One region of the Kitasatospora sp. NPDC002522 genome, then DNA from elsewhere that is predicted to be linked to it. Evidence: predicted binding sites of a transcription regulator. Region 1 holds the regulator's gene; each other region holds the start of a gene.

Region 1 (9,901 bases):
CGTACCTCGCCGAGCTGCGCGAGGGCGGCTACAACCGGATCTCCTTCGGCATGCAGAGCGCCCGCCCGCACGTGCTCGCGCTGCTGGACCGCCACCACACCCCGGGCCGCCCCGAGGCCTGCGTCGCCGAGGCCCGCGAGGCCGGCTTCGACCACGTCAACCTGGACCTGATCTACGGCACCCCCGGCGAGTCCGACCAGGACTGGCAGGCCTCGCTGGACGCCGCCATCGGCGCCGGCCCCGACCACGTCTCCGCCTACTCGCTGATCGTCGAGGACGGCACCCGGCTGGCCGCCCGGGTCAAGCGCGGCGAACTGTCGATGATCGACGACGACGTGCACGCCGACCGCTACCTGATGGCCGATCAGGCGCTCGCCGCCGCCGGCTACTCCTGGTACGAGGTCTCCAACTGGTCGACCACGCCCGAGGGCCGCTGCCGCCACAACGAGCTGTACTGGACCGGTGCCGACTGGTGGGGCGCCGGACCCGGTGCGCACAGCCACGTCGGCGGGGTGCGCTGGTGGAACGCCAAGCACCCGGCCGCCTACGCGCAGGCCCTCGCCGAGGGCCGCACCCCCGGCCTCGGCCGCGAGGTGCTGGCCGACGAGGACCGCCGGGTCGAGCGCATCCTGCTGGAACTGCGCCTCGCCGAGGGCTGCCCGCTCGACCTGCTCACGCCCGTCGGCCGCGAAGCGGCCGAGAAGGCGCTCGCCGACGGCCTGCTGGAGCCCGCGGCCTTCACCGCCGGACGGGCCGCGCTGACGCTGCGCGGACGGCTGCTGGCCGACGCGGTGGTGCGGGACCTGGTGGACTGAGCCGACGTCACTTCGCCTTGCGATGATCTGACTTCGGGGAATTCCCGGGGCCGGGTGAAACGCATTCCGGCGCTGCGGCCAATTACCTGGTGAAGGAACCGACCAGGGTTCCCCGAACAGGGAGGGCCGCATGCGCGAGCGTGAATCCCGCGGCGGGTGGGGGCGGGTCACCCCGTCACCCGAGCCGGCCATCACGGAACCGGCCGCCACGGACGTCAGCACCACAGTGGAACTCACCACCCCGGAGGGCTTCACCGCGTTCTACCGCGAGCAGATCGACGACATACTCGGCTTCGTCACCCGTCGGGTCAGCGACCCGCACCTCGCCGCCGACCTCACGGCGGACATCTTCCTCGCCGCCCTCGAGGCCGCCGCGAGCTACCGGCCCGACCGCGGCACTCCCGCGGGCTGGCTGTACGGCATCGCGCGGAACGTCATCGCGGGGCACTGCCGCGGCGACACGCGCGAACGCCAGGCCATGGGCCGACTGCAGGGCCGCCGCCTGCTCGGCGAGGAGGACATCCTCGCCCTGGAGGAGCGGATCGACGCCCAGCGCGCCGCCCGCGCCCTCGCCGAGCGGCACGCCGAACTCAGCCCGCCGCTGCGCGCCGTCCTCGACGCGGTGGCCGTCGACGGCCTGACCACCGCCCAGGCCGCCGAACGCCTCGGCATCTCGCAGACCACCGTCCGGGTCCGCCTGCACCGCGCCAGACGCCGGCTCGGCGTCGAACGCACCGGCGTCCCCGAGTCCGCCGCCCCCGAGACCACCAGCTCCGAGTCCACCGGCTCCGGCCGCCTGCTGTCCCGCGTCGCCCGCCCCGCCGACCCGATCATCGAGGTGACCTCGTGACCACGACCGACCGCACCGACCGCACCGACCACTCCGGCCGTCACGCTCCCAGCACCAGCATGTTCGAGCAGCGCCTCGCCGAGGAGCTGGCCGCGCTGGCCACCGAGCGCGCCCGCACCGCCCGAGCGGCCGCCCACGGGCCGCTGTTCCGCTGGCAGGCGGCCGGGCCGCACCGCCGTCCGCTGCTCACCGGTCGGCGGATAGCTGCGGTCTTCGCGGTCGCCGCGGCCGCCACCACCGCCGTGGTGCTCCCGTCCGCCCTCGGCGGAGCCCATGGCGGCGCGGCGGCCTACGCCGTCACCCGCGGGCCCGGCGGAACCATCGCCCTGGAACTGCGTGACCCGGCCGGCCTGCCCGGCATGGTCGCCGAGCTCCAGCGGTACGGCGTCCGGGCGGCGGGCATCGAGGCGGCGGAGAACGAGGCGCAGTGCCCGCTGCCGCAGCCCGCCGGCCCCCCGGCCCGGGCCAACCTGGAGCTGCCCGGCGACACCCGCACCACGGTCCGGATCGACCCCGCCCTGATCCCGCCCGGCGCCACCCTGCTGCTGATCACCACGCCCGCCCGGCCGGGCGCCGGTGCGGCCGTCTCGGCCTTCACCACCCGGGTGGTCGACGCGGTGCCCGCCTGCGTCCCACCGATGGTGCGGGTGGAACGCGTCGGGGCGTCGAGTGGGGAGGTGCCCACGCCGACCGCGAGCTGACGGCGTCAGGCCACCCGTCGGATGTCGGACGGCGGGTCGTCCGTCGGGTGGCCTGCATGACGGCCGGTCAGCTCGCGGCTCCGCCTGACGGTCGGTCCGTCAGCTCGCGGGCCAGCCTCGCGGTCGGTCCGTCAGTTCGGGGCCCCGCCGGGCAGGGTGACGAAGTCGATCAGCTCCTCGACCCGGCCGAGGAGCTCCGGCTCCAGGTCCCGGTAGGTGTGGACGGAGGCCAGGATCCGCTTCCAGGCGGCCGGGGTGTCCACCGGCCAGCCCAGGCGGCGGCAGATGCCCTCCTTCCACACCTCGCCGCGGGGCACCTGCGGCCAGCCGGCGATGCCGAGCCCGCCCGGCTTCACCGCCTGCCAGATGTCGACGTACGGGTGGCCGACGACCAGCACGTGTTCGCCGGTCACCTGCGCGGCGATCCGGTGCTCCTTGGTGCCGGGCAGCAGGTGGTCCACCAGCACGCCCAGCCTGCGGCCCGGCCCCGGGGCGAACTCGGCCACGATGGCGGGCAGGTCGTCCACGCCCTCCAGGTACTCCACCACCACGCCCTCGATCCGCAGGTCGTCACCCCAGACCCGCTCGACCAGCTCCGCGTCGTGCCGGCCCTCGACGTAGATCCGCGACTCCCGGGCCACCCGGGCCCGCGCACCGGGCACCGCCACCGACCCCGAGGCGGTCCTCCCCGGCCCGCGCTCCGGCGCCGGCCCGGTGGGCCGCACCAGCGTCACCACCCGCCCCTCCAGCAGGAACCCGCGCGGCACCAGCGGGAACACCCGGTGCTTGCCGAACCGGTCCTCCAGCGTGACGGTGAACCCCTCCGCCGTCCGCTCGCAGCGCACCACCGCCCCGCAGAAGCCGGTCGCCGCCTCCTCCACCACCAGGTCCCGTTCCGCCGCCACTTCCGGCGCGGGCTGCTGCCGCTTCCACGGAGGTGTCAGGTCCGGTCCGTACTCCCTGCTTCGCATTTGACGGAGTCTACGAAACCCGCCCGCCCGCCGGCCGACGACGCGGACGACGCCGAGGACTCGGACGACGCGGACGACGCGTCCGTCACAGGCCCGGCGCGCCCCAGACCGGGAACCAGCGGGAGAGGTCCTGCTCGACCCGCAGGTCGTTGGCGAGCATCGCCTTGACCTGCAGCTCGACCGGGCTGTTGCGCTTCTCGCCGCCGCCAGGCATCGGGGCGAAGGGGTAGAAACTGCCGCGCTTGTACAGGTAGACCAGCCCGAGCGACTGCCCGGCGGGATTGCGGAAGGCCACGATCGAGCAGAGCAGCTGCGGGCCGAAGCCGTTCGCCTCCAGCTCGCTGTTGACCGCGTGCAGGTCGTTGACCAGGTCGGGGAGTTCCTCGGGCGTGTGCCGGGCGAGCAGCCAGGAGTAGCCGTAGGAGTCTTGCGAGGCCTCCACCGGGACGCCGCCGCCGCTTCCGGCGTCGGCGTCCAGCAGCGCCCGCACCTGGTTCTGCACCTCGCCGAAGGCGCCGCCCTCGACGGCCGCGAAGCAGACCGAGCCGAGGCCGGTCGGGGTGAAGCCGGCCGCCGCCTCCAGGGTGAGCGCGGCGGAGGGGATGCCGAACAGCTGGTCGAGGTCGGGCTTCACCGGCTTGCTCCGGCCGAACAGCGCGTCCAGGAATCCCACGTGAAGGTCCTTTCGGGTGTCGCGAGGAGGTGTCGCCGGGAGCGTCACTGTCCCAGTTCGGCGGAGATCTTCTCCAGCTGGGCCAGCCGCTGCTCCAGCGACGGGTGGGTGGACAGCAGCTGCGAGGCGGCGTCCCGGGCGCTGAGCGCGGGGGCGAAGTAGAAGGCGTTGTAGGGCTGCGCCTGGCGCAGGTCCTTGGTGGGGATGGCGGCGATCTGCCCGGTGACCTTGGTCAGCGCGGAGGCCAGTGCGCTGGGCCGGCCGGTGAGCTGGGCGGCGGCCCGGTCCGCGGCGAGCTCCCGGTAGCGGGAGAGCAGCCGGGTCAGCAGGAAGCTGAGCGCGTACACCACCATCGACACCAGCGGGATGAGGATCAGCGCGATCGCGGTGTTGGGGTCGTTGCTGTTGCGGTTGCCGCCGTTGAGGAACCCGCCCCACAACGCCATCCGGGTGATCACTCCGGCCAGCACGCCGAGGAACCCGGCGATGGTCATCACCGCGACGTCCCGGTGCGCCACGTGCGACAGCTCGTGGGCCAGGACGCCCTCCAGCTCCTCGGGCTCCAGCCGGCGCAGCAGTCCGGTGGTCACGCAGATCACCGAGTTCTGCGGGTTGCGGCCGGTGGCGAAGGCGTTGGGCATGTCGTTGTCGGCGACCGCGACCCGTGGCTTGGGCATGTCGGCCAGTGCGCACAGCCGGTCGATCGCGCCGTGCAGCTGCGGGTACTGCTCGGGGGTGACCTGGTGGGCGCCCATGGCCCGCTCGGTGATCTTGTCGGAGAACCAGAACTGTGCGACGAACAGGCCGCCGGAGATCAGTACGATCAATGGCCAGGCTCCGCGCAGCAGCACGATCAGCAGGCCGGTGAAGCCCACGTACACCAGGCCGATCAGGAACATGGTGGTCACCATCCGACCCGTCAGCCCGCGGTCGGGGGTGAACCGGGAGTGCCGCTGTGACGTCGACATCGCTGCTCCTCCTGTGCTCGCTCGCCTTCGATGCTGCCACCGGGCGGGGCCCGTGGCACCATCCACGCCGGACCAAATCACGCCATCCGCGCCGGACGGGCGGTCGGACCACCGCCGCGCGACCGTCGGGCGAACGCCGGACGACGCACGCCGCCGCGATCGCAATCCGACGAGGATCACGTGGGCGGACCGTTCCTGCCGTCAGGCCCGGGCCTTACACTGGCAGGTACGGTTCTGGCACTCTGCCCAGTTGAGTGCCAGAGCGGTTCGACCACCAGCTCAACGGACGACGACGGAGGTGCGTGCCCCATGCCGGATGACGGCAAGCCCGACGGCCGCCTGATCGACACGCGCCCGTCCGTGCGCCCGCTGGACGAGCGGCGCCTCGCGGTGCTGCGCGCGATCGTCCAGGACTACGTGGGGACCGAGGAGCCGGTCGGCTCCAAGGCCCTGGTGGAGCGGCACAACCTGGGCGTCTCGCCGGCCACGGTGCGCAACGACATGTCGGCGCTCGAGGAGGAGGGGTACATCCACCAGCCGCACACCAGTGCGGGGCGGATCCCCACCGACAAGGGCTACCGGCTGTTCGTGGACCGGCTGGCCGAGGTCAAGCCGATGACCGCTCCGGAGCGCCGGGCGATCCGGCACTTCCTGGAGGGCGCGGTCGACCTGGACGACGTGGTGGCCCGCACGGTGCGGCTGCTGGCGCAGCTGACCCGGCAGGTCGCGGTGGTCCAGTACCCGTCGCTGACCCGTTCCACGGTCCGCCACATCGAACTGGTGGCGCTCACCCCGACCAAGCTGATGCTGGTGCTGATCACCAACACCGGCCGGGTCGAGCAGCGCATGGTGGACTGCCCGGGCGCGGTCGGCGAGGGACTCCTCGCCGAGCTGCGGGCCAGGCTCAACGGCATGGCGGGCGGCTGCCGGCTGCCCGAGGTGCCGGTGATCCTGGAGGACCTGCCGGCCGTCTTCGAGGTTTCCGACCGGGCGGCGGTCAGCGCGGTGCTGGCCACCCTGTTCGAGACCCTGGCCGAGCAGAACGAGGAGCGGATCATGCTGGCGGGCACCGCCAACCTGACCCGTTTCGGCCACGACTTCCCGCTCACCATCCGGCCGGTGCTGGAGGCGCTGGAGGAGCAGGTCGTCCTGCTCCGCCTGCTGGGTGAGACGGCGGACTCGGAGATGACGGTCCGGATCGGCCACGAGATCGCCTACGAGGGGCTCAATTCCACCTCGGTGGTCTCGGTCGGTTACGGTTCGGGCGACCAGAGCGTGGCAAAGCTGGGAGTGATCGGTCCGACCCGGATGGATTACCCGGGCACAATGGGGGCGGTGCGAGCGGTGGCACGGTACGTGGGCCAGATCCTGGCCGAGTCATAGCAGTACAGCGGCCCGTGAGACACTCACGCGTCCATCGCAGGCACTTCTAGAGGCGGAACAAACCGGAGCATTTGGTGGCCACGGACTACTACGCGGTACTCGGCGTCCGACGCGACGCGGGGCAGGACGAGATCAAGAAGGCGTTCCGACGCCTTGCGCGTGAACTGCACCCGGACGTCAACCCGGACCCGAAGACGCAGGAGCGGTTCAAGGAGATCAACGCCGCCTACGAGGTGCTCTCCGATCCGCAGAAGCGTCAGGTCTACGACCTCGGCGGCGACCCGCTGTCGCCGAACGGCGGCGGTGCGGGCGGATTCGGCGCGGGTGCGGCGGGCTTCGGCTTCTCCGACATCATGGACGCCTTCTTCGGCGCCGCCACCGGCCAGCGCGGTCCGCGTTCGCGGACCCGGCGCGGCCAGGACGCGATGATCCGCCTGGAGATCACCCTGGAGGAGGCCGCGTTCGGCACCACCAAGGAACTCCAGGTCGACACCGCCGTCACCTGCACCACCTGCAACGGCGAGGGCGCGGCCCCCGGCACCTCGGCGCAGACCTGTGACATGTGCCGCGGCAAGGGCGAGGTCTCCCAGGTGACCCGGTCCTTCCTGGGCCAGGTCATGACCTCGCGTCCCTGCCCGCAGTGCCAGGGCTTCGGCACCGTGGTCCCGACCCCGTGCCCGGAGTGCGCGGGCGACGGCCGGGTGCGGGCCCGTCGGACGCTGACGGTGAAGATCCCCGCGGGCGTCGACAACGGCACCCGGATCCAGCTGGCCGGCGAGGGCGAGGTCGGCCCCGGCGGCGGCCCGGCCGGCGACCTGTACGTGGAGATCGCCGAGACCAGCCACCCGACCTTCCAACGACGCGGCGACGACCTGCACTGCACGGTCACCATCCCGATGACCGCCGCCTCGCTCGGCACCCAGGTGCCGCTGCAGACGCTGGACGGCGTCGAGGAGGTCGACATCCGGCCCGGCACCCAGTCCGGCCAGTCGATCCCGCTGCACGGCCGCGGCATCACCCACCTGCGCGGCGGCGGCCGGGGCGACCTGATAGTGCACGTCGAGGTGCAGACGCCCACCAAGCTCGACCCCGAGCAGGAGGAGCTGCTGCGCCGGCTCGCCGTGCTGCGCGGCGAGGAGCGCCCGTCCGGCCAGTTCGCGCCCGGCCAGCAGGGCCTGTTCTCCCGGCTGAAGGACGCCTTCAACGGGCGCTGAGGCGCGAGGATTTCCCACCGGGCCGGGGGCGGCGCTGTCCGCCCCCGGCCCGGCTGCCGTTCCGACCTGTCCGCGTAGTTCTGAGAGGGTTCCGTTCGGATGACCGCACCGGTGTTCGTCGTCGATGACCTGGCGGCCGCCGCCCCCGGCGGGACGGTCCGGGTGGACGGCGCGGAGGGCCGCCACGCCGTCGCCGTGAAGCGGCTGGAGCCCGGCGAGGCGGTCACCCTCGCCGACGGCCGGGGCCTGGGCGTGGACGGCACCGTCGCCGCGGTGCACGGCAAGGACGTCCTGGAGGTCGCCGTCACGGCGGTCCGGCACGAGCCCGAGCCCAGCCCGCGGATCACCGTCGTCCAGGCGCTGCCCAAGGGCGACCGCGGTGAACTCGCCGTCGAGACCATGACCGAGGTCGGCGTCGACGCCGTCGTCCCGTGGGCCGCCGCGCGCTGCATCACCCAGTGGAAGGGCGAGCGCGGCGCGAAGGCGCTCGCCAAGTGGCGGGCCACCGCGCGGGAGGCCGGCAAGCAGTCGCGGCGGCTGCGCTTCCCCGAGGTGCACGAGCTGGTGACGACCCGTCAACTACTGCCGCTGCTGGAGCGGGCCGCGTTCGCAGCGGTGCTGCACGAGGAGGGCGCGCGGGCGCTGGCCGCCGCCGAACTGCCCGCGAGCGGTGAGATCGTGCTGATCGTCGGCCCCGAGGGCGGCGTCTCGCCGGACGAGCTCGCCGCCTTCGCCGAGGCCGGCGCCGCCCCGTACCGGCTCGGCCCGTCCGTGCTGCGGACGTCCACCGCGGGCGTCGCCGCGGGCGCGCTGCTGCTGGGCCGTACCGGGCGCTGGGCCTGACGCGTCGTCGGGAGGGCCGCCGCGCCGCCGGTCCGGGGAAACGCTTCGCGGTGACGCATCCCGCTGCCTAGGGTGGCAGGATGACCGATTCGCAGCGCGCCTATCTGCGCCATCCCCACCTGCACGGCGATCTGGTGACCTTCGTCGCCGAGGACGATGTCTGGCTGGCCCCGGTCGACGGCGGGCGGGCCTGGCGGCTGACGGCCGACCAGGTGCCGGTCGGCGCGGTCCGGATCTCGCCCGACGGCCGGCACGTGGCCTGGACCTCCACCCGGGACGGCGCGCCGGAGCTGCACGTCGCACCGGTCGAGGGCGGGCAGTCCCGGCGGCTGACGCACTGGGGGAGCCCGTTCACCGCGCTGGTCGGCTGGAGCGCCGACGGACGGCCGATCGCCATCACCACGGCGGGCCAGGAGACGATCCGGCGGACCTGGGCGTTCGCGGTGCCGCTCGACGGCGGGGAGCCGCAGCGACTGCCGTACGGGCCGATCGGGTCGCTGGCGTTCGAGCCGGTGCCCGCGGGCGCGAGCGGCGGGCGGGTGCTGCTGGGCACGCACAACCGGGAGGCCGCGCACTGGAAGCGGTACCGGGGCGGGCGGGCCGGGAAGCTGTGGGTCGGCGCGGCCGAGTTCGAACGCCTGCACGCCGAGCTGGACGGCCAGTTGGAGTGCCCGCTGTGGGTGGGCGACCGGGTGGCGTTCCTCTCCGACCACGAGGGCGTCGGCCGGCTGTACTCGAGCCTGCCGGACGGCGGCGACCTGCGGGCGCACGGCCCCGCCGACACCGGCTTCTACGCCCGGCAGGCGGCCACCGACGGCGCCCGGGTGATCTGGCAGAGCGCGGGCGACCTGTGGCTGCTGGACGACCTGGACGGCGCCGAGGCGCGCCGGCTGGACATCCGGCTGGCCGGACCGCGCACCCGCCGCCAGCCGCACCCGACGCCGGCCGCCGGGCAGGTGGAGACCGTCGCGGTGGACCGCACCGGCCGGGCCGCCGCCGTGGTGGTGCGCGGCACCGTGCACTGGCTGACGCACCGTGAGGGGCCGGCCCGGGTGCTGGACGAGACGCCGGGAGTGCGCGGCCGCCTGGTGCGGGTCGTCCCCGGCGAGGACGGCGCGCAGGGCGCGGTGTGGGTGACCGACGCGGACGGCGACGACGCGCTGGAGTTCGCGCCCGCGGTGCTCGGCGCGGAGCGCCGCCGGCTGGCCGCCGGGCAGCTCGGCCGGGTGCTCGGGCTGGCGGTCTCGCCGGACGGCCGGCAGCTCGCGGTCGCCTCGCACGACGGCCGGGTGCTGCTGGTGGCGCTCAGCGACGGCGCCGTCCACGAACTGGCCCGCAGCGGCGACGGCGAGGTCCACGGCCTGGTGTTCAGCCCGGACTCGGGCTGGCTGGCCTGGTCGCAGCCGACCCTCGGACCGTGGGCGCTGCGCCAGATCATGCTGGCCGACCTGACCTCACGGACCGTCAGCGAGGCCACCCCGCA
Region 2 (9,901 bases), on a different contig from region 1:
GGGCGGCGGCCCTCAGCGGGCGGCGGCCGCCCCCGCGAGCTGGTCCAGCATCAGCGCCACCGCCGGAACCTGCGCCAGGTCCGGCAGGGTCAGCGCCACCACCTCGCGCCGCGCCGGCTCCCCCGACGCCACCCGCACCGGGACGGCCGCCACCCCCGGGTGCCGCACCGACTCCAGCGCCAGCCCGGGGAGCACCGCCACCCCGAGGCCCGCACCGACCAGGCCGACCACCGCCGGGTAGTCGTCGGTGGCGAAGTCGATGGCCGGTGCGAAGCCGGCGTCGCCGCAGAGTTCGACCAGGTGGCCGCGGCACTGCGGACAGCCCGCGATCCACTGCTCCCCGGCCAGCTCGGCCAGGTCCACCGGCCGCTCCTCGCCCCGCCCGGCCAGCGGGTGCCCGGCCGGCACCAGCCCGACCAGCGGGTCGTCCAGCAGCGGGCGCACCACCAGGTCCGACCAGTCGTTGGCCGCCGCGGCGGCGGCCGCCTCCAGGGTCGCCTCGGCCCGCGCCTCGCGCAGCGTCGCGTGCGGGGACGGCAGGCTCAGCCCGCCCTGCGAGTCCGGGTACCGGAATGCCAGCGCCACCTCGCACTCGCCGCCGCGCAGCATCGCCAGCGACTGCGGCGGCTCCGCCTCGACCAGCGAGACCCGCACCCCCGGGTGGGCCGTCCGCAGCCGGGCGACCGAGCGCGGCACCAGCGTCGAGCTGGCCGTCGGGAAGGACACCAGCCGGACCCGTCCGGCCCGCAGCCCGGCGATCGCCGCGACCTCCTCCTCGGCGGCGGACAGTCCCGCGAGGATCCCGGTGGCGTGCTTCAGCAGCACCCGCCCGGCCTCGCTCAGCTGCATCTCCCGCCCGGAGCGCACCACCAGCGGGGTGTCCACCGCCTTCTCCAGCGCCTTCATCTGCTGGCTCACCGCCGGCTGGGTGCACCCCAGTTCGCGCGCGGCGGCGGAGAAGGAACCGGTGTCGGCGACGGCGCGCAGGACGCGGAGATGACGGGCCTCGATCACGGGGTCCAGGGTAGCGAGCGCGGACGGGCGCGACCGCGGCGCGAGGAACCGCGGGACAGCACGAAGGGCGCGAGGTGGCTGCGCTCCCGGCCGCGCACTACGAGAGTGCCCGGCCGGTCGCGCGGTTCCTCGCGCCCCTGGTGGTTGCCTACCTGCCTATCGGCTGGTGTCAGTGGCTGTGGCCGTGCCCGCCGTGCGAGTGGCCGTGGCCGTTGTCGGCCTCCTCTTCCTTCTTCTCCACCACGAGGGTCTCGGTGGTGAGCAGCAGGGAGGCGATGGAGGCCGCGTTCTCCAGGGCGGAGCGGGTGACCTTGACCGGGTCGATGACGCCGGCCTTCAGCAGGTCGCCGTACTCGCCGGTGGCCGCGTTGTAGCCGAAGCCGGCGTCCAGCTCGGCGACCTTGTGGGTGATGACGTAACCCTCGAGGCCGGCGTTCTGGGCGATCCAGCGCAGCGGCTCGGCGAGCGCCTTGCGGACGACGGAGACACCGGTGGCCTCGTCGCCGGTCAGGCCGAGGCCGTCCTCCAGGACCTTGGCGGCGTGCACCAGGGAGGCGCCACCGCCGGCGACGATGCCCTCCTCGACCGCGGCGCGGGTCGCGGAGATGGCGTCCTCGAGACGGTGCTTGCGCTCCTTGAGCTCGACCTCGGTGGCCGCGCCGACCTTGATGACGCAGACGCCGCCGGCCAGCTTCGCGAGGCGCTCCTGGAGCTTCTCGCGGTCCCAGTCGGAGTCGGTGTTGGCGATCTCGGCCTTGATCTGGGCGACCCGGCCGGCCACGGCGGCGGAGTCGCCGGCGCCGTCGACGACGATGGTCTCGTCCTTGGTGACGGTGACGCGGCGGGCGGTGCCGAGCACCTCCAGGCCGACCTGGTCGAGCTTGAGGCCGACCTCCTCGGAGACGACCTCGCCGCCGGTGAGGGTGGCGATGTCGCCGAGGATGGCCTTGCGGCGGTCACCGAAGCCGGGGGCCTTGACCGCGACCGCGTTGAAGGTGCCGCGGATCTTGTTGACCACCAGGGTGGAGAGGGCCTCGCCGTCGACGTCCTCGGCGATGATCAGCAGCGGGCGCGAGCCGCCGACCTGCAGGACCTTCTCCAGCAGCGGCAGGAGCTCCTGGATGCTGGAGATCTTGCCCTGGGTGATGAGGATGTACGGGTCCTCCAGGACGGCTTCCTGGCGCTCCGCGTCGGTGACGAAGTACGGCGACAGGTAGCCCTTGTCGAACTGCATGCCCTCGGTGAACTCGAGCTCGACGCCGAAGGTGTTGGACTCCTCGACGGTGATCACACCGTCCTTGCCGACCTTGTCGATCGCCTCGGCGATCAGCTCGCCGACCTGGGCGTCCTGGGCGGAGAGGGAGGCGACGGCGGCGACGTCGTCCTTGCCCTCGATCTCGCGGGCGATCGAGAGCAGGTGCTCGGTGACGGCGGCGACGGCCTTGTCGATGCCCTTCTTCAGGGCGGCCGGGCCGGCGCCGGCGGCGACGTTGCGCAGGCCCTCGTTGACCAGGGCCTGGGCGAGCACGGTGGCGGTGGTGGTGCCGTCGCCCGCGACGTCGTTGGTCTTGGTGGCGACCTCCTTGACCAGCTGCGCGCCGAGGTTCTCGTACGGGTCGTCGAGCTCGACCTCGCGGGCGATGGTCACACCGTCGTTGGTGATGGTGGGGGCGCCGAACTTCTTGTCGATGACGACGTTGCGGCCCTTGGGGCCGATCGTCACCTTGACGGTGTCGGCCAGCTTGTTGACGCCGCGCTCCAGCGAGCGGCGGGCGTCCTCGTCGAACTGCAGGGTCTTCGCCATGATCCCGTTTCCTCAGGGGTAGGTCTGCGTACGTGGAGCAAAAGCCGCGCCCCGGGCCCCTGTCAGTGCTGACACGGATCCGGGGCGGGGCTGGGACGTCTTACTTCTCGATGATGGCGAGAACGTCGCGAGCCGAGAGGACCAGGTACTCCTCGCCCTGGTACTTGACCTCGGTGCCGCCGTACTTCGAGTACAGGACGATGTCACCGACGGCGACGTCGAGCGGCAGACGCTGGCCGTCCTCGAAGCGACCCGGGCCGACGGCCAGGACGACGCCCTCCTGGGGCTTCTCCTTGGCGGTGTCCGGGATCACCAGGCCGGAGGCGGTGGTGGTCTCGGCGTCGAGCGGCTGGACCACGATGCGGTCCTCGAGCGGCTTGATGGCAACCTTGCTGCTGGTGGTCACGTCCGAGCTCCCCTTCGGAGATTACGGGGTTGTCTATCAGGTAGGTGGCGATGGCGCGCGAACTGCCGTCGCGGGGGTCAGCCACGCTTCATCGCGTTAGCACTCACCCTGGGGGGAGTGCCAGGAACGACCATAGGACGCCGTTAGCACTCAGTCAACCAGAGTGCCAACGCGTCGCGCGCGAGTTTCGGAAGGGCGCGGGTTTCCGGGCCGTCTGAGCCCGGGTACTCAGGCGCCCGGGGCCGAGCGTCGCCAGACTCCCGACATGACTCGCCGCGCACCGATCGCCGTCGACCTGCTCACCCTGCTCGGCCTGCTCTGCCTGGAGGCCGCCGCGGGCGCGGCGCTGCTGCTGCGCGCCGCCTTCGCCGACGGGAGCCTCGACGGCTCCGCCGCACAGCCGTACGACCTGGTGCCGGTGCTGCTCGGCTGCGCGGTCGTGCCGGTGGTGGCGGCGGTGCTGACCTGGCGCGGCGGGCTGCGCGTGACGGCGGTGGCGCAGGCGCTGCTGCTGGCCGCGGTGCTGGCGCTGGCCGCCGCCGGGTCCGCGTACGACCACCGGCACGAGGAGCCGCGGCCGCTGCCGAGCGGGTACCAGCCCTGCTACAGCGGCTCGGACTGCTCGGCGACCGGCGGGTGACCGGGCGGCGAGAATGAGGGGGTGGAGATCGAATCGTTCCGGGCGCTGCTGACCGAGCAGGGGCAGGCGCTGCTGGCCGAACTGCGGGAGTTCTCGGCGGCCGAGGAGCTGGCCCTGGCGACCCGGCTGCGCCGGGACTACCCGGCCGAACTGGTGCGGGCGGCGTTCGAGCAGGCGCGGCTGCGGCAGCGGGCGGCGGCGAAGTTCGGCGCGGACGCCGCGTCGATGTACTTCACCCAGCACGGGGTGGAGCAGGCGACCCGGCGCAGCGTCGCCGAGTGGCGGGCGGGGCGGTTCGCCGCGCTGGGGGTGAAGCGGCTGGCGGACCTGTGCTGCGGGATCGGCGGCGACGCGATCGCGCTGGCCCGGGCGGGGATCGCGGTGCTGGCGGTGGACCGGGACGAGCTGACCTGCGCGGTGGCGAGCGCGAACGCGGCGGCGCTCGGCGTGGCGGAGCTGGTGGAGGTGCGCTGCGCGGACGTCGCGGACGTCGACGTCGCGGGCTACGACGCGGTGTTCACCGATCCGGCGCGGCGCACCGCGCGCGGCCGGGTGTTCGACCCCGAGGCGTACAGCCCGCCGCTGTCGTGGGCGGTCGAGGCGGCCCGCTGCGCGCCGTTCGGGGCGTTGAAGGTGGCGCCGGGGATCCCGCACGAGCTGGTGCCGGACGGCGCGGAGGCGGAGTGGGTCTCCGACCACGGCGAGGTGAAGGAGGCGGTGCTGTGGTTCGGCGCCGCGCCCGCCGCGCCGTACCGGGCGACGCTGCTGCCCGGCGGCCACTCGCACACCGGCGGGGTGCTGCCGGACCCGGAGGTCGGGCCGGTGGGCCGCTACCTGTACGAGCCGGACGGGGCGGTGATCCGGGCCCGGATGGTCGCGGAGGTGGCCGTCTGGACCGGCGGGCGGCTGATCGACCCGATGATCGCCTACGTCACCTCGGACGAGTTGCGGCCGACCCCGTACGCGCACGCCTACGAGCTGACCGACGTCCTGCCGTACCACGTGAAGAAGCTCAAGGCGCTGCTGCGGGAGCGCCGGGTCGGCACCGTGGTGATCAAGAAGCGCGGGATGGCGATCACGCCGGAGGAGCTGCGCCGGCAGCTGAAGCCGTCCGGGCCGAACGAGGTGACGGTGATCCTGTCCCGCACGCCGAACGGCCCGGTGATGATGCTGGGTCAGCCGGTGGGCTTGGCGATGTAGTCGTCGAGCCGGGCCACCGCGAAGCCCTGCTCCTGGATGCGGGCGAGCATCTCGCCGAACATCTGGGTCATGGTCTCGCCCTTCAGCTCGGAGGGGCCGCGGAAGTGGGCGAGGATGATGTCGCCGTTCTTGAGCTTCTTCTCGCCCTGGTACTGCATGTCGTGGATCTGCATCGACTCCTGCCAGAGCACGATGGCGCGCGGACCGCACTGCTGGACGGCGGTGTTCAGCGAGGGGGTGTGCGCGCCGTCGCCGAACGGCGGGCGGAACAGGAACGGGGCGGTGCCGTACTGCTGGGTGAGCGCGGCCTGGTCGTCGCAGACCTCGGTCTTCTGCTTGTCCGGGCTGAGCTTGCTCATCACGGGGTGGGTGACGGTGTGGTTCTGGATGCTGTTGCCGAGCGCCTGCAGCGGCTTGAAGTAGCCGTAGTCGCCCTTGACGATGTCCTTGGTCAGGAACATCGTGATCGGCACCTTCAGGTCGGTCAGCATCTGGACGAACTTGGGGTCCTTCTCGGCCCCGTCGTCGATGGTGATGAAGACGACCTTGTCGCCGGTGGGGACGGTGCTGAAGACCGGCACCGTGCCCGTCTTGGCCAGCTTGATCGGCTTGTCGGCGGGCGGGGCGGGCGCCTTGGCCATCGGCTTGAGGCCCCACTTCGCCCACGCGGCGTCACCGACCGCGTCCTGGGCGGCGCCTGACGGCGCGCCGGCGCTGGGTGCGTCCGAGGACGCGGCGGCGGACGGCGCGGGAGCGGACTGGTGCCCGGCCGGAGCGGAGCCGCCGCACCCGCTCGCCGCCAGCAGGACGGCGAGCGCCCCCGCCCCGTACCCGATCCGGGCCCTCTTCGTCACCGGTGTCCCCTCGCTCTTCCTCTACACGCGTGTCGATGTTCAGGACGACGGTACCGGTTCCGCGGTTGCCTACCCGGCATCGGTGCGGGTGAAGGTCCAGTGGTGCACCGGACGGGCGAGCAGCCCGGCGGGCGGCTCCGGGACCGGCTGCGGCTCGCCCTCCCACAGCGCGATCAGCAGCACCCGCTCGCCGGGGGCGGTGAACAGCTCGACCCGCTCCAGGCCGGCCGCACCGCGCACCGCCGGCAGCGCCACCGCCCGTGCCCAGGCGTGCAGTTCGGCCCCGCGGCCGTCGGCGGCGCGGGCCTCCCACATCGCCGCCAGGGTCACTTCAGCGCCTCGTGGGCGTGCGCGTGGAAGTCGCCGTGCCCGGTGTCCGCGCCCGGCACGTGCGTCTCGGTGACCGGCAGCGAGGAGTCCGCCGACAGGTCGAAGGCGGACGGGGTGCGGTTGCGCCACACCATCTCCGCGCCGAGCGCCGCCACCATCGCGCCGTTGTCGGTGCACAGGCCCGGCCGCGGCACCCGCAGCACGATGCCCGCCTTGTCGCAGCGCTGCTGCGCCATCTCGCGCAGCCGCGAGTTGGCGGCCACGCCGCCGCCGATCATCAGGTGGTCGACGTCGTTGTCCTTGCAGGCCCGGACGGCCTTGCGGGTCAGCACGTCGGTGACCGCCTCCTGGAACGACGCCGCCACGTCCGCCACCGGCACCGGCTCGCCGGCCCGCCGCTTGGCCTCCACCCAGCGCGCCACGGCGGTCTTCAGGCCGGAGAACGAGAAGTCGTACGCGGGGTCGCCCGCGTTGTTCAGCCCGCGCGGGAACGCGATCGCCTTCCCGTCGCCCTCGCGGGCCATCCGGTCCACCACCGGCCCGCCGGGGAAGCCCAGCCCGAGCACCCGGGCCACCTTGTCGAAGGCCTCGCCCGCCGCGTCGTCGATGGTCGAGCCCAGCGGGCGGACGTCGGAGGTGATGTCCCCGCTGAGCAGCAGCGAGGAGTGCCCGCCGGAGACCAGCAGCGCCATCGTCGGCTCGGGCAGCCGGCCGTGCTCCAGCTGGTCCACGCAGATGTGCGAGGCCAGGTGGTTCACCCCGTACAGCGGCTTGTCCAGCGCCCAGGCGTACGCCTTGGCGGCGCTCACGCCGACCAGCAGCGCCCCGGCCAGGCCCGGGCCCGCGGTCACCGCGATGCCGTCCAGGTCGCTCGCCTTCACCCCGGCGGTGTCCAGCGCCCGCCGGATGGTCGGGATCATCGCCTCCAGGTGCGCCCGGCTGGCGATCTCCGGGACGACGCCGCCGAACCGCGCGTGGTCGTTGACGCTCGAGGCGACCGCGTCGGCGAGCAGCGTGGTGCCGCGGACGATGCCGACGCCGGTCTCGTCGCAGGAGGTCTCGATGCCGAGGACGAGAGGTTCGTCAGCCATTCTGATGGTCCTTCAGATCGCTTGCCAGGTGGTCCAGACGCATCACCAGTGCGTCCACGTTGGCGGGCTGGTAGTAGCCCCGCCGGATCCCGACCGGCTCGAACCCGAACCGCTCGTACAGCCGCTGGGCGCGCAGGTTGTCCACCCGCACCTCCAGCAGCAGCTCCGCACAGCCGCGCCGGACCGACTCCGCGACCAGCTCGGCCAGCAGCACTCCCCCGAGTCCCGCGCCCTGGTGGCCGGTGTCCACCGCGATGGTCTGCACGTCGGCGTCCGCCCCGACCGCCATCAGCCCCGCGTACCCGACCACGGCGTCGCCGTCGTCGACCGCCACCACGTAGTGCCGGCTCCCGCCGGGGTACGCCTCGGCCAGCTCCGACCAGTACATCCCGCGCGACCAGGCGTCCTCGGGGAACAGCAGGTGCTCCAGCGCCATGACGGGCTCGATGTCCCACCACCGCATGGGACGCAGCGTGTACTTAGCCACGGACGCAGCCGTTCACGCCGGAAGCACCGCCTTGTACCCCGCGGGCACCTGCGCGTCCGGCCGCCGCAGGTACAGCGGGGTGTTCGGCAGCAGCTCGCGCCCAGCCGCCAGCTCGCGCACCGCGAAGTCCGCCAGCGCGCCCGCCGAGACGTGCTCGGGGCCGCTCGCCTGCGGGAGTGCGTACAGCAGGGCGCCGGCGCCGACCGTCCGCTCGCCGGGTTCGATCTCGGCGGGGCGGTCCACCGACGGGCCGGAGACCCGGGCGCCGGCCGCGTCGTAGGAGGCCCAGTAGACCTCCTTGCGGCGGGCGTCGGTGGCCACCGTGAACGGGCCGTCGACGCCCTCGCGGCGCGCCTGGTGGGCGATCGCGTCGAGCGTGCAGACGCCGTGCACCGGCAGGCCCAGCGCGTCGCCGAGCGCGGCGGCGGTCACCAGGCCGACCCGCAGGCCGGTGTACGGGCCGGGGCCGACGCCGACCGCCAGGGCGGTGAGCTGCCGCTTGTCCACGCCCGCGGTGCGCAGCACGGCGGCGATGGTGGGCAGCAGCAGTTCCCCGTGCCGCCGCGCGTCGACCTCGTAGGACTCGGCGAGCACCCGCTCGCCGTCGTGGACGGCGGCGGTGACGGCGGGGGTGGCGGTGTCGAAGGCGAGGAGGAGCACGGGTTCAAGGTTAGAGGGTCCGGCGCGGGTGCCCGCACCGGCCGTGAACACACGATCGGAAGAACCCGGAACGGCGTGGCGGACCTGGCACGATGGGGTGCCGGTACGGGTGGTGGCGACCGTGAGGAGCTGACGTGGCGAAGCTGGGTCCTGGTGTGGTGGTCGGCGGGCTGACCCTGGGGGCCATGGCGGTGATCGGGCTGCTGGCGTTCCAGGCGAACGGCGCCCCCTCCCGGGCGGTCGCCGCCACACCCGCCGCGAGCTCCCCGGCCGCGTCCGCCGCCCCGTCGCCCGGCCCCTCGGCGAGCGTTCCGCCGGTGCCCGCGGACTCCGGCGCCGGGCTGCGGGTGGTGTATTCCGTGAAGGACCGTCAGGTCTGGCTGGTCGACCCGAAGAAGCCCGCGCCGGTGGTGGCCGCGTTCAAGGCGACGCCCGGCACCGCGCAGCCCGCGCCCGGCTCGTACACCGTCTACAGCCGCACCGCCTCGGGCACCGGCACCGACAAGCGGGCGGTCGAGCACGTGGTGCGGTTCGCCCAGCAGGCCGGCACCACCTTCGGCTTCAGCGCGCTGGTGGACGAGGGCGCGCCCGCGCCGTCCGCCGACCCGACCGTCAAGACCGGCGGCCTGCGGGTCGCCAAGGCGGACGGCCAGACCCTGTGGGACTTCGCGCCGAACGGCACGCGGGTGGTCGTCGTCCCCTGACCGGGAGGCACCCGCGGGCCGGGGCCGGCTCAGGCGGCGTCGCGCTCCGGTGGGGTGGAGACCGCCTCGGCGGCCCGGCAGGACGCCAGTAGCGCCCGCATCGGGACGGCGTCGGGGCGCGGCTCGGGGCGCGGGGCCCGTTCCTCGGGCCGGGCCGGCGGCTGTTCGGGGCGCGGGGTGTTCCGGGGGGTGGTGCTCGCCATGGGGCGCCTCCCTAGTTAGGCATACCTAACCTGCTGCCGCCATCCCATCACGCCCGCGCCGCCCGCCGCAACAGGATGCCGACACCCTGTCGGGAACCGGGGTCAGCTGTCACCCAATCCGGTGAGATCCGCGTCGTCCCAGCGGACGCCCAGCCCGGTGAGGGTGACCCGGCGGCCGTCCGACTCCCCGACCAGGTCCACGTCGGCCCCGCCGAGGGTGCGTTCGATCCGGATCTCCAGCCGGTCCTCGGACAGCTCCTCGACCTTGCCCTCGCCCCACTCGACCACGATCACCGACTCGGACAGCGACACGTCCAGGTCGAGGTCCTCCATCTCCTCCAGACCGCCGCCGAGCCGATACGCGTCGACGTGCACCAGCGCGGGGCCGCCGGTCAGCGAGGGGTGCACCCGGGCGATCACGAAGGTCGGCGAGGTCACCGCGCCGCGCACCCCGAGGCCCTCGCCGAGGCCGCGGGTCAGCGTGGTCTTGCCCGCGCCCAGCTCGCCG
Region 3 (9,901 bases), on a different contig from region 1:
GCCGCGGGTGACCATAAGCGAGCGCCACAGCACCTCGCCCTTGCCGGGCTCGGCGGGCAGCCGGGGGAGGATCGCGTCGCGGTGCACCACCCTGGCGCCGGCGGCGGCCGCCGCGGCGGCGGTGCCGTCCACCGAGCCGGAGTCGACCACCAGCAACTCGTCGACCAGCGGCACGCGTTCCATCAGCTCGGTGCGGATCGCGGTGACGATCTCGCCGACCGTGGGCTCCTCGTCCAGCGCGGGCAGCACCACGCTGACGGTTCCGGCCGGCCCGGCGGCGCGCTTGGCGGCGAGGAGCCGGTCGAGCGGCCGGTCGGCCGCGGTCCACGAGCGGCGGCGCAGCCACTCGGCCACCTCCGGCAGTACCCCGGGCACGGGCTGCTCGGCCAAGATCTCGCTCCCTGTCTCGCATCGTCTCGGGTATCGGACGGTGTGGGTCCGCAGTGCGGGCCTTCGGATACAGTCTTCGTACTGCGTTCCGACCTTCGCACGCCGGGGTCGTCCGCAGCGTAAGACCACAACTTCACAGAGCTCATCCAGAGGGACTGAGGGAACGGCCCGTTGAAGTCCCGGCAACCCTCCCGTACGGCCGTTTCGAGGCCGGCGGGACAGGTGCCAATTCCGTCCCGGACGCGACCGCGATCCGGGGAAGATGAGGAGAAAGGGCCTCGCCACCATGGCTTCTGACACTTCCGCACCCACTGTCGACCTCGGCCCCGCCGTCGCGCTGTCCTGTCGCGAGTGCGGCACCCGCTTCCCGCTCGGCCCGAGCTTCGCCTGCCTGGAGTGCTTCGGGCCGCTGGAGATCGCCTACGCCTACGACGGCTACGACGCCGAGGAGCTGCGCAAGCGGATCGAGGCCGGCCCGGCGTCGATCTGGCGCTACGCCCCGCTGCTGCCGGTGCCCGCGGACGTCGCGGACAAGCCCAACCTGAACCCGGGTTGGACCCCGCTGGTCAAGGCCGACAACCTCGGCCGCGAGCTGGGCTTCACCGCGCAGCTGCACATCAAGGACGACTCCGGCAACCCCACCCACTCCTTCAAGGACCGGGTGGTGGCCTGCGCGATCGAGGCCGCCCGGGCCTTCGACTTCACCACGCTGTCCTGCTCCTCCACCGGCAACCTGGCCGGCGCGGTGGGCGCCGCGGCCGCCCGGGCCGGCTTCAAGTCCTGCGTGTTCATCCCGCGCGACCTGGAGCAGGGCAAGGTCGTGATGGCCGGCATCTACGGCGGCGAGCTGGTCGGCATTGAGGGCAACTACGACGACGTGAACCGGTTCTGCTCCGAGCTGATCGGCGACTCGGCCGGCGAGGGCTGGGGCTTCGTCAACGTCAACCTCCGCCCGTACTACGGCGAGGGCTCCAAGACCCTGGCCTTCGAGATCTGCGAGCAGCTCGGCTGGCGGCTGCCCGAGCAGATCGTCATCCCGATCGCCTCCGGCTCCCAGCTCACCAAGATCGACAAGGGCCTGCAGGAGCTGATCAAGCTCGGCCTGGTCGAGGACCGGCCGTACAGGATCTTCGGCGCCCAGGCCGAGGGCTGCTCCCCGGTGTCGGCCGCGTTCAAGGCCGGCCGCGACGTGATCAAGCCGGTCAAGCCGGACACCATCGCCAAGTCGCTGGCGATCGGCAACCCGGCCGACGGCCCGTACGTGCTCGACATCGCCCGCCGCACCGGCGGCGCGGTCGAGGACGTCACCGACGCGCAGGTGGTCGAGGCGATCAAGCTGCTGGCCCGCACCGAGGGCATCTTCGCCGAGACCGCGGGCGGCGTGACCGTCGGCGTGCTGAAGAAGCTGGTCGAGACCGGTCAGCTCGACCCGTCCAAGGAGACCGTCGCGATCAACACCGGCGACGGCCTGAAGACCCTCGACGCGGTCTCCGACGCCGGCATGACCGCCGTGATCCGCCCGACGCTGGAGTCCTTCCGCGCCGCCGGCCTCGCCTCCGCCTGATCCCCCGGCCCATCCCCCCAGCCCCCCGAGGAGCCACCGCCATGAGCGCCACCGTCCGCATCCCGACCATCCTGCGCACCTACACCGGCGGCGCCGCCGAGGTGACCGCCGAGGGCGCCACCCTGGCCGCCGTCATCGCGGACCTGGAGGCCAACCACACCGGCATCTCCGCCCGCATCCTGGACGACACCGGCAAGCTGCGCCGCTTCGTCAACGTCTACGTGAACGACGACGACGTGCGCTTCGCCGAGGGCCTGGAGACCGAGATCAAGGACGGCTCCTCGGTGTCGATCATCCCGGCGGTGGCCGGCGGCTGCTGAGGCCGCGTCACTTTCCGCCCCGCCGCCGTCGGCCCGGAATTCCGATTTCCGGTGGCCGGCGGCGGCCGGGCGTGGTCCCCGCGGAAATGCGCCGCACACCTGCGGCTATCCGCCCGGCGGGGCGCTGGAAATCCCGCGGGGGCGGGGGAGTAGAGTGCCGGGCAAGGGCCGTTCCCCTCCTCGGCGCCTTTCAATCCTTCGTTTTTGCGCACCACGCTCCGCGCCGACGCCGCTTCGTCCCGCGCTCTGAGACGCGCGTAGGACCGGATACCGCCACTTCTGTCAGGCCGCCGTCAGAATTCTTCCGGCAATTTGCGGTGACAGGTCCGTTATGTCCGGTGGCAATTGTGCAGCTCTGCGCCTTTCGCCCCGTCATATCCCCATCGGCGGACGGCCATTCCCCGAAAGTTGGGCCTGTTGCAGAGGGCGCTTATCCGGATACATTCAGCCGCGACAGAGGCTGCGCCTTAGGGGGGGAGTCCCCAGGAGCGGCCTTCCAGACCTCTGGGTCCGCGGTCCCGCGGATCTCTGAAGGGCCAGCACAGCACAAGGGGAGTTCGGAATGGCTCAGGGCACCGTCAAGTGGTTCAACGCCGAGAAGGGCTACGGCTTCATCGCGGTCGACGGTGGAGCGGACGTGTTCGTCCACTACAGCGCGATCCAGATGGACGGCTACCGCACCCTGGAGGAAGGGCAGCGGGTCGAGTTCGAGATCTCGCAGGGTCAGAAGGGTCCGCAGGCCGACATGGTCCGCGCGGCCTCGGGTGCCTGATCCGGCCCGGTAGTCCACACACACGCCGACAGGCCCGTACGACCACGGTCGTGCGGGCCTGTCCGCGTTCCCGGGCGCAGGCGGGAGCGCCCGCGGACGCCCGGGCGCGGTGCGCGAATGGGCTTGCACTCGACACCCGAGAGTGCTAATCATTGGCGTTAGCACTCACAGTGTGAGAGTGACAAACGGACCGGGCCGGTGAGGCCCCGGGAGCGGTAGGGGAAGGGACCCCCGCTCGCTGGGCCGTCCGTCGCGGGCACCCCTTGGTCCGAGCAGTCGACCGTGTCCCGGAGGACCACTTCTGATGGCCAAGATCATCGCCTTTGACGAGGAAGCCCGCCGCGGCCTTGAGCGTGGCATGAACCAGCTTGCCGACGCCGTGAAGGTCACGCTCGGCCCGAAGGGTCGCAACGTCGTCCTGGAGAAGAAGTGGGGCGCCCCCACGATCACCAACGACGGTGTCTCCATCGCCAAGGAGATCGAGCTCGAGGACCCCTACGAGAAGATCGGCGCGGAGCTCGTCAAGGAGGTCGCCAAGAAGACCGACGACGTCGCGGGTGACGGCACCACCACCGCCACCGTGCTCGCCCAGGCGCTCGTCCGCGAGGGTCTGCGCAACGTCGCCGCCGGCGCCAACCCGATGGCCCTGAAGCGCGGCATCGAGAAGGCCGTCGCCGCCGTCTCCGACCAGCTCCTGGCCCAGGCCAAGGACGTCGAGACCAAGGAGCAGATCGCCTCCACCGCCTCGATCTCCGCCGCCGACACCCAGATCGGCGAGCTCATCGCCGAGGCGATGGACAAGGTCGGCAAGGAAGGCGTCATCACCGTCGAGGAGAGCAACACCTTCGGCCTGGAGCTCGAGCTCACCGAGGGCATGCGCTTCGACAAGGGCTACATCTCCGCCTACTTCGCCACCGACCTGGAGCGCATGGAGGCGAGCTTCGAGGACCCGTACATCCTCATCGCCAACTCCAAGATCTCCTCGGTCAAGGACCTCCTCCCGCTGCTGGAGAAGGTCATGCAGAGCGGCAAGCCGCTGGTCATCATCGCCGAGGACGTCGAGGGCGAGGCCCTGTCGACCCTGGTCGTGAACAAGATCCGCGGCACCTTCAAGTCCGTCGCCGTCAAGGCCCCGGGCTTCGGCGACCGTCGCAAGGCCATGCTCGGCGACATCGCCATCCTCACCGGCGGCACCGTGATCTCCGAGGAGGTCGGCCTCAAGCTCGAGAACGCGGGCCTCGACCTGCTGGGCACCGCCCGCAAGGTGGTCATCACCAAGGACGAGACCACCATCGTCGACGGTGGCGGCGACAGCGACCAGGTCGCCGGCCGGGTGAACCAGATCCGCGCCGAGATCGAGAACTCCGACTCGGACTACGACCGCGAGAAGCTCCAGGAGCGCCTCGCCAAGCTGGCCGGCGGCGTGGCCGTCATCAAGGCCGGCGCGGCCACCGAGGTCGAGCTCAAGGAGCGCAAGCACCGCATCGAGGACGCGGTGCGCAACGCCAAGGCCGCCGTCGAGGAGGGCATCGTCGCCGGTGGTGGCGTCGCCCTGCTGCAGGCCGGTGTCGCGTTCGACAAGCTGGAGCTCGAGGGCGACGAGGCCACCGGTGCCAACATCGTCCGCGTGGCGCTCGAGGCCCCGATCAAGCAGATCGCGACCAACGCCGGCCTCGAGGGCGGCGTCGTGGTCGAGAAGGTCCGCAACCTGCCCGCCGGCCACGGCCTGAACGCCGCGACCAACGAGTACGTGGACCTCATCGGCGCCGGCATCATCGACCCGGCCAAGGTCACCCGCTCCGCCCTCCAGAACGCCGCCTCCATCGCGGCGCTCTTCCTCACCACCGAGGCCGTCATCGCCGACAAGCCGGAGAAGGCCGCCGCGGCCGCCGGCGGCGGCATGCCGGGCGGTGACATGGACTTCTGATCCCGCCCGGGATCGGCGAGTCCTGATCGCTTCGCAGGGGCGGTCTCCCTTCACGGGGAGGCCGCCCCTGCGGCGTTCGCTGCGCGGGAGGCTGGGCAGGTGTAACGGTCTCTGCCGGACCGCCGGCGGGAGCGGGACGTTCCGAGGGCCGACGCGCCGAGATCGACGGAGGGCAGATCCAGGTCGCGTTGCCGGAGCCGTTCGGGGTGGAGTTGAGCAGTGAGGGGTTCCCGGCGGTGGGGTGAGCTGCGGGAGAATGGGTGGATGGCCAGTTCTGAGATCGAATCCGCCCTGCACAGCGCTCGGGCGCTGATCCTTGCCGACCTGACTGCCCGGGATGTGGCGGAGGCGGCGATCGTTTCGCTGGTCGAGGATGCGGTGACGCATCGGCGGTGGTGGCTCGAACAGTGGCCGGACGGGACCGAGTTCGTGCTGGGGCTGATCGCGCAGGACGTGCAGGACGCGCTGCTGGAGGGCTACGGGCGGTGGCCGCTGTGTGCCTCGTGCGCGGCCGACGACGATCCCCACGCGTTGAGTGTGGAGCCGGAGTTGGGGCCTGATCCGCACTGGGTGTGCGGGCAGCGCGGGGTGGTCGTCGCCCCCGTCGGCGGGCTGACGTGATCCTCGTCGACCCGCCGAACTGGCCCGGCCACGGCAAGTGGTGGTCGCACCTGGTCAGCGACGTCTCGTACGAGGAACTGCACGCCTTCGCCGCGACCCTGGGCGCCCCGGCGAAGGCCTTCGAACGCGACCACTACGACATCCCGGCCGCCTGGTACGACAAGGCAGTGGCGCTCGGCGCGAGCCCGGTCGGCAGCAAGGAGCTGGTGGCGCGGCTGACGGCGGCGGGCCTGCGGCGCAGGAAGCGGTAGCGCGGGTCAGCTCTCCAGCGTCCTGAGCTCCTCCGCCAGGTTCTCGCGGGCCCGGGCGTCGAACCGTTCGCGGGCCTCCGGGGTGCGGTAGAGGGCGGGGAGGGCGAGCAGCTGCCGCAGGATCGCGGCGCGGCCCTCGCGGAAGGCGTCGTCCGGGACGAAGGCGTACTCCTCGCGGACGGCGGCGGCGTAGGCGGCGTACCGGTCGGGGGCGCCGCCGAGGACGGCGAGGTCGGCGTCGCAGAGGACTTCGCCGTTGCGGTCGCCGGGTTCGGGGTGGTGGGTGACGGTGAGTCGGACCAGCCGGACGGTCTCGGCGACCAGCGGTTCGGGCAGGCCGGCCTCGCGCAGCGCGCGTTCGGCGAGGGCGGCGCTGCGCTCCTCGTTCTCGGAGCGGTCGGGCCGGTAGACGGCGTCGTGGAACCAGGCGGCGAGGCGGACGGCGTCCGCGTCCTCGGCGTGCGCGGCCAGCGTGTCCACGTGGTCGAGGACGGCCACCAGGTGGTCGGTGGTGTGGTAGCGCCGCTGCGGTTCGGCCCAGCGGCCGAGCAGGTCGCGGCCGTACGGCTCGGGGTCTGCGGTGGCACCGCAGCGGGTCAGCAGGGCGTGCCAGCGCTCGGACGGCGATGCGGTCATGACGGTCATTCTGCTCCCTCGCCCGGACCGGCCGACATCGCCTAGCCTATATGTAGTTCACCGACTTATGTCGCACACTTGAGCATCTCTCGATCGCGAGCTATACATACTCGGTATGCAAGACGTTTCGCTGCTCGAAGGGGGAGCCATGTCCGGACCGAGTGCGCAGCCGGTGCTGCGCCTGGAGGGAGTCGGCCGGGTGCACGGTCGCGGCGCGGCCGAGGTGCACGCGCTGCGCGAGTTGGACCTGACCGTGAGCGCCGGGGAGTTCGTGGCGGTGATGGGGCCGTCCGGCTCCGGGAAGTCGACCCTGCTGGCGCTGGCCGGCGGCCTGGACCGGCCCAGCACCGGCCGGGTGCTCGTCGAGGGGACGCCGCTGGAGGGCCTGAGCCGGGCCCGGCTGGCCGACGTGCGCCGCCGCGCGGTGGGCTACGTGTTCCAGGACTACAACCTGATACCGGCCCTGACCGCGGCCGAGAACATCGCGCTGCCACGGGAGTTGGACGGCGCCTCGGCCCGGACGGCGCGCCGCGAGGCGCTGGCCGCGCTGGCGGAGCTGGGCATCGGTGAGCTGGCCGACCGGTTCCCCGACGACATGTCGGGCGGCCAGCAGCAACGCGTCGCGATCGGCCGGGCGCTGATCGGCGAGCGCCGGCTGGTGCTCGCCGACGAGCCGACCGGCGCGCTGGACTCGGCCACCGGCGAGGCCGTTCTCGGGGTGCTGCGGGCCCGCTGCGACGCGGGCGCGGCGGCGGTGATGGTCACTCACGACCCGGGGCACGCGGCCTGGGCGGACCGGGTGGTCTTCCTGCGCGACGGCCGGATCACCGACCAGTCGGTGCAGCAGCGGATCGAGGTGGCCCGGTGAGCGCCCGGGCCTGGCGGGCCGCACTGCGGATCGCCCGCCGCGACGCCCGGCGGGCGGCCGGTCGCAGTGCCCTGGTGCTGGCCATGGTCGCGCTGCCGGTGCTGGGCGTGGCGGGGGCCGATGTGGTCTACCGCAGCGGGCAGTTGACCGCCGCCGAGCGTTCGGACCGGCTGCTCGGCCACGGCGACGCACTGATCGGGGCGTACGCCCCGGGCCGGACGATCGAGCAGGCGGTGTTCCCCGACGACGGGGTGCGCACCCTGCCGCAGGACCCCGCCGCCCCGCCGAGCGCGGTCCAGCTGCGCGCCGCCACCACCGAACCGGCCCGCCTGATCGGGGAGTTGCTGCCCCCGGGCAGCACCCTGGTGCCGGCCAGGACCGGACCGGCGGCCGCCGTGCACACCCGGGACGGGCTGACCCCGACCGACACCTTCGAGGCCGACCTGACCCGCCCGATCTGGCAGGGCAAGGTCGACCTGGTGGCCGGCCGGGCGCCCGCCGCCCCGCACGAGGCCGCCGCCACCCCGGCGTTCCTGGCGCAGACCGGGCTGCGGCTCGGCGACACCGTCACCGTCAAGGGCCTGGAGTCCGCACCGTTCACCCTGACCGGCACCGTCGAGCACCCCGGTGACCTGCGGAAGGCCGAACTGGTCGCCCGGCCCGGCGAGTTGTACGGCCCGCTGGACGCCGCGCAGGCCGCCGCGGGCGTCGCGCCGCTGGGCGCGGACGCCGAGGACGCCGCCGCCCGGAAGGCCGCCTGGCTGGTCGAACTGCCCGCCGGCGCCCGGCTCGACTGGCCGCAGGTCCAGGAGTTCAACCGCCACGGCTACACGGTGACCGCCCGTCAGGTGGCGCTGCACCCGCCCGCCGAGGCGATGGCCCGGCAGGACGCCGTCGGCGCCGCGGACCAGCGCGAGCGCACCGCGATGACGGTGGCCACCACGGCCGGCCTGGCGCTGCTGGAGGTGGCCCTGCTGGCCGGCCCGGCGTTCGCCATCGGCGCCCGGCAGGCCCGGCGGCAGCTCGCCCTGCTGGGCGCGGCCGGCGGCCGGCCCGGGCACGTCCGGGCGGTGGTGCTCGGTGGCGGCCTGCTGCTGGGGGCGGCCGGTGCCGGACTCGGCACGGTGCTCGGCTGCACCCTGGTCGCCGTCCTGCGGCCCTGGCTGGAACAGGCGGGCGGCAGCCGGTTCGGGCACCTGGCGCTGCACCCGGCCGACCTGCTGCCGATCGCCGCGATCGGCGTGGCGACCGCGGTGCTGGCGGCGCTGCTGCCCGCCGTCCAGGCCGGCCGCCGCGAGGTGCTGGCCGGGCTGACCGGCCGCGACGAGGTCCGTCCGCCCGGCCGGTGGGTGCCGCTGCTCGGCGCGGCGGTGGTCGCGGCGGGCGTCGCGCTGGCGCTGTACGGGGCGGTCGCCGAACCGACCGGCGGGGCCGCGGTGCTGGCCGGGCTGTCCGTCCGCACCCTGGCGGTGCTGGCCGGCGCGGTCACCGCGGAGCTCGGCCTGCTGCTGTTCACCCCGCCGCTGCTCGCCCTGTGCGGCCGGCTCGCCCGCCGCCTGCCGCTCGGCCCCCGGCTCGCCCTGCGCGACACCGCCCGGCACCGCTCCCGCACCGCGCCCGCGGTCGCCGCCGTGCTCGCCGCGGTCGCCGGAGCGGTCGCGGTCGGCGTGCACACCACCGGCGCCGAAGCCCAGGACCGGGCCGCCTATCAGCTCCGACGCCCCGTCAACTCGGTCCAGCTGGACGCCCTCGGCGAGAGCGCCGCCCTGCCGCAACTGCGCACCGCCCTCGCCCAGGACCTGCCGGACCTCGGCGAACGCGCCGACCTCGGCCAGGCGGTGTACGTCTTCTGCCAGGGCTGCAAGGCCACCGTCCACGCCGAGGGGGGCCAGCGCTACGGGCGGCCCGACACCAGCCCGCTGGTGGTCGGCGACGCCGCCGTCCTGCACAACCTGCTGGCCCTGCACGACCCCGCCGCCGAAGCCGCCCTGGCCGCCGGGAAGGTCGTCGTCACCGACCCCGCCTACCTGCACGACGGCCAGGTCCGGCTGCGCATGCAGGGCGCCGCGGGGACGGCGGAGCGGGAGCAGAGCATCCCGGGCGTGCTGGTCGAGCGGCCCGCCACGCAGCGGTACGCGCCGCTGGTGGTCGGCGCGCAGACGGTCCGCGGGCTCGGCCTGGCCGTCGAGCCGACCGGGTCGATCTGGCTGCCGGCCGCACCGCCCGTCGAGAAGGCCGAACGGCGGGCCGCCGCCACCGTGGCCCGGCTCGCCCCGTACGCGGTGCTGGAGGTCGAGCGCGGCTACCGGCCGGCCGACAGCCTGATCGGTGTCGCCCTCAGCGCCTTCGCCGCCTTGGTGGTGCTCGGCGCCGCCGTGGTCGCCACCGCGCTCGCGGCCGCCGACGCCCGCCGGGACGCCGCCGTGCTCACCGCGATCGGCGCCCGGCCGCGCACCCGGCGCACCCTGGCCGGACTCCAGGCCGGGCTGATCACGCTGCTCGGCGCGGCGCTCGGCGCGGTCGGCGGCGCCGTCCCCGCGTTCGCCCTGCTG

Evidence for each region. Region 1 encodes HrcA, which represses chaperone genes, less so after heat shock. Its sites were predicted from a motif close to TTNGCACTCNGNNNNNCNGAGTGCNAA; they were not measured.
Region 2: groES (co-chaperone GroES) is a predicted target of HrcA. The motif match lies at 3,368-3,394, and genes of this name have one in related genera.
Region 3: groL (chaperonin GroEL) is a predicted target of HrcA. The motif match lies at 3,205-3,231, and genes of this name have one in related genera.

Annotation. Positions count from the first base shown of each region.
Region 1 is NZ_JBSFXE010000021.1:7,428-17,328, reverse strand. It holds gene hemW (radical SAM family heme chaperone HemW) at 1-815, shown strand, start outside; gene ACWD4U_RS19115 (RNA polymerase sigma factor) at 946-1,665, shown strand; gene ACWD4U_RS19110 (hypothetical protein) at 1,662-2,366, shown strand; gene ACWD4U_RS19105 (DUF3097 domain-containing protein) at 2,498-3,337, opposite strand; gene pspAB (PspA-associated protein PspAB) at 3,423-4,010, opposite strand; gene htpX (zinc metalloprotease HtpX) at 4,055-4,978, opposite strand; gene hrcA (heat-inducible transcriptional repressor HrcA) at 5,288-6,361, shown strand; gene dnaJ (molecular chaperone DnaJ) at 6,436-7,575, shown strand; gene ACWD4U_RS19080 (16S rRNA (uracil(1498)-N(3))-methyltransferase) at 7,675-8,418, shown strand; gene ACWD4U_RS19075 (S41 family peptidase) at 8,499-9,901, shown strand, end outside.
Region 2 is NZ_JBSFXE010000001.1:202,799-212,699, forward strand. It holds gene ACWD4U_RS00855 (LysR family transcriptional regulator) at 13-1,014, opposite strand; gene groL (chaperonin GroEL) at 1,184-2,818, opposite strand; gene groES (co-chaperone GroES) at 2,919-3,224, opposite strand; gene ACWD4U_RS00870 (DUF6234 family protein) at 3,490-3,864, shown strand; gene ACWD4U_RS00875 (class I SAM-dependent methyltransferase) at 3,886-5,064, shown strand; gene ACWD4U_RS00880 (polysaccharide deacetylase family protein) at 5,040-5,918, opposite strand; gene ACWD4U_RS00885 (hypothetical protein) at 5,988-6,248, opposite strand; gene tsaD (tRNA (adenosine(37)-N6)-threonylcarbamoyltransferase complex transferase subunit TsaD) at 6,245-7,339, opposite strand; gene rimI (ribosomal protein S18-alanine N-acetyltransferase) at 7,332-7,802, opposite strand; gene tsaB (tRNA (adenosine(37)-N6)-threonylcarbamoyltransferase complex dimerization subunit type 1 TsaB) at 7,839-8,486, opposite strand; gene ACWD4U_RS00905 (hypothetical protein) at 8,621-9,190, shown strand; gene ACWD4U_RS00910 (hypothetical protein) at 9,220-9,393, opposite strand; gene tsaE (tRNA (adenosine(37)-N6)-threonylcarbamoyltransferase complex ATPase subunit type 1 TsaE) at 9,496-9,901, opposite strand, start outside.
Region 3 is NZ_JBSFXE010000007.1:69,735-79,635, forward strand. It holds gene ACWD4U_RS07880 (glucosyl-3-phosphoglycerate synthase) at 1-390, opposite strand, end outside; SAM riboswitch class I at 530-659, shown strand; gene thrC (threonine synthase) at 677-1,954, shown strand; gene ACWD4U_RS07890 (MoaD/ThiS family protein) at 1,996-2,274, shown strand; gene ACWD4U_RS07895 (cold-shock protein) at 2,837-3,046, shown strand; gene groL (chaperonin GroEL) at 3,351-4,973, shown strand; gene ACWD4U_RS07905 (hypothetical protein) at 5,238-5,594, shown strand; gene ACWD4U_RS07910 (DUF4031 domain-containing protein) at 5,591-5,845, shown strand; gene ACWD4U_RS07915 (HD domain-containing protein) at 5,852-6,481, opposite strand; gene ACWD4U_RS07920 (ABC transporter ATP-binding protein) at 6,630-7,349, shown strand; gene ACWD4U_RS07925 (FtsX-like permease family protein) at 7,346-9,901, shown strand, end outside.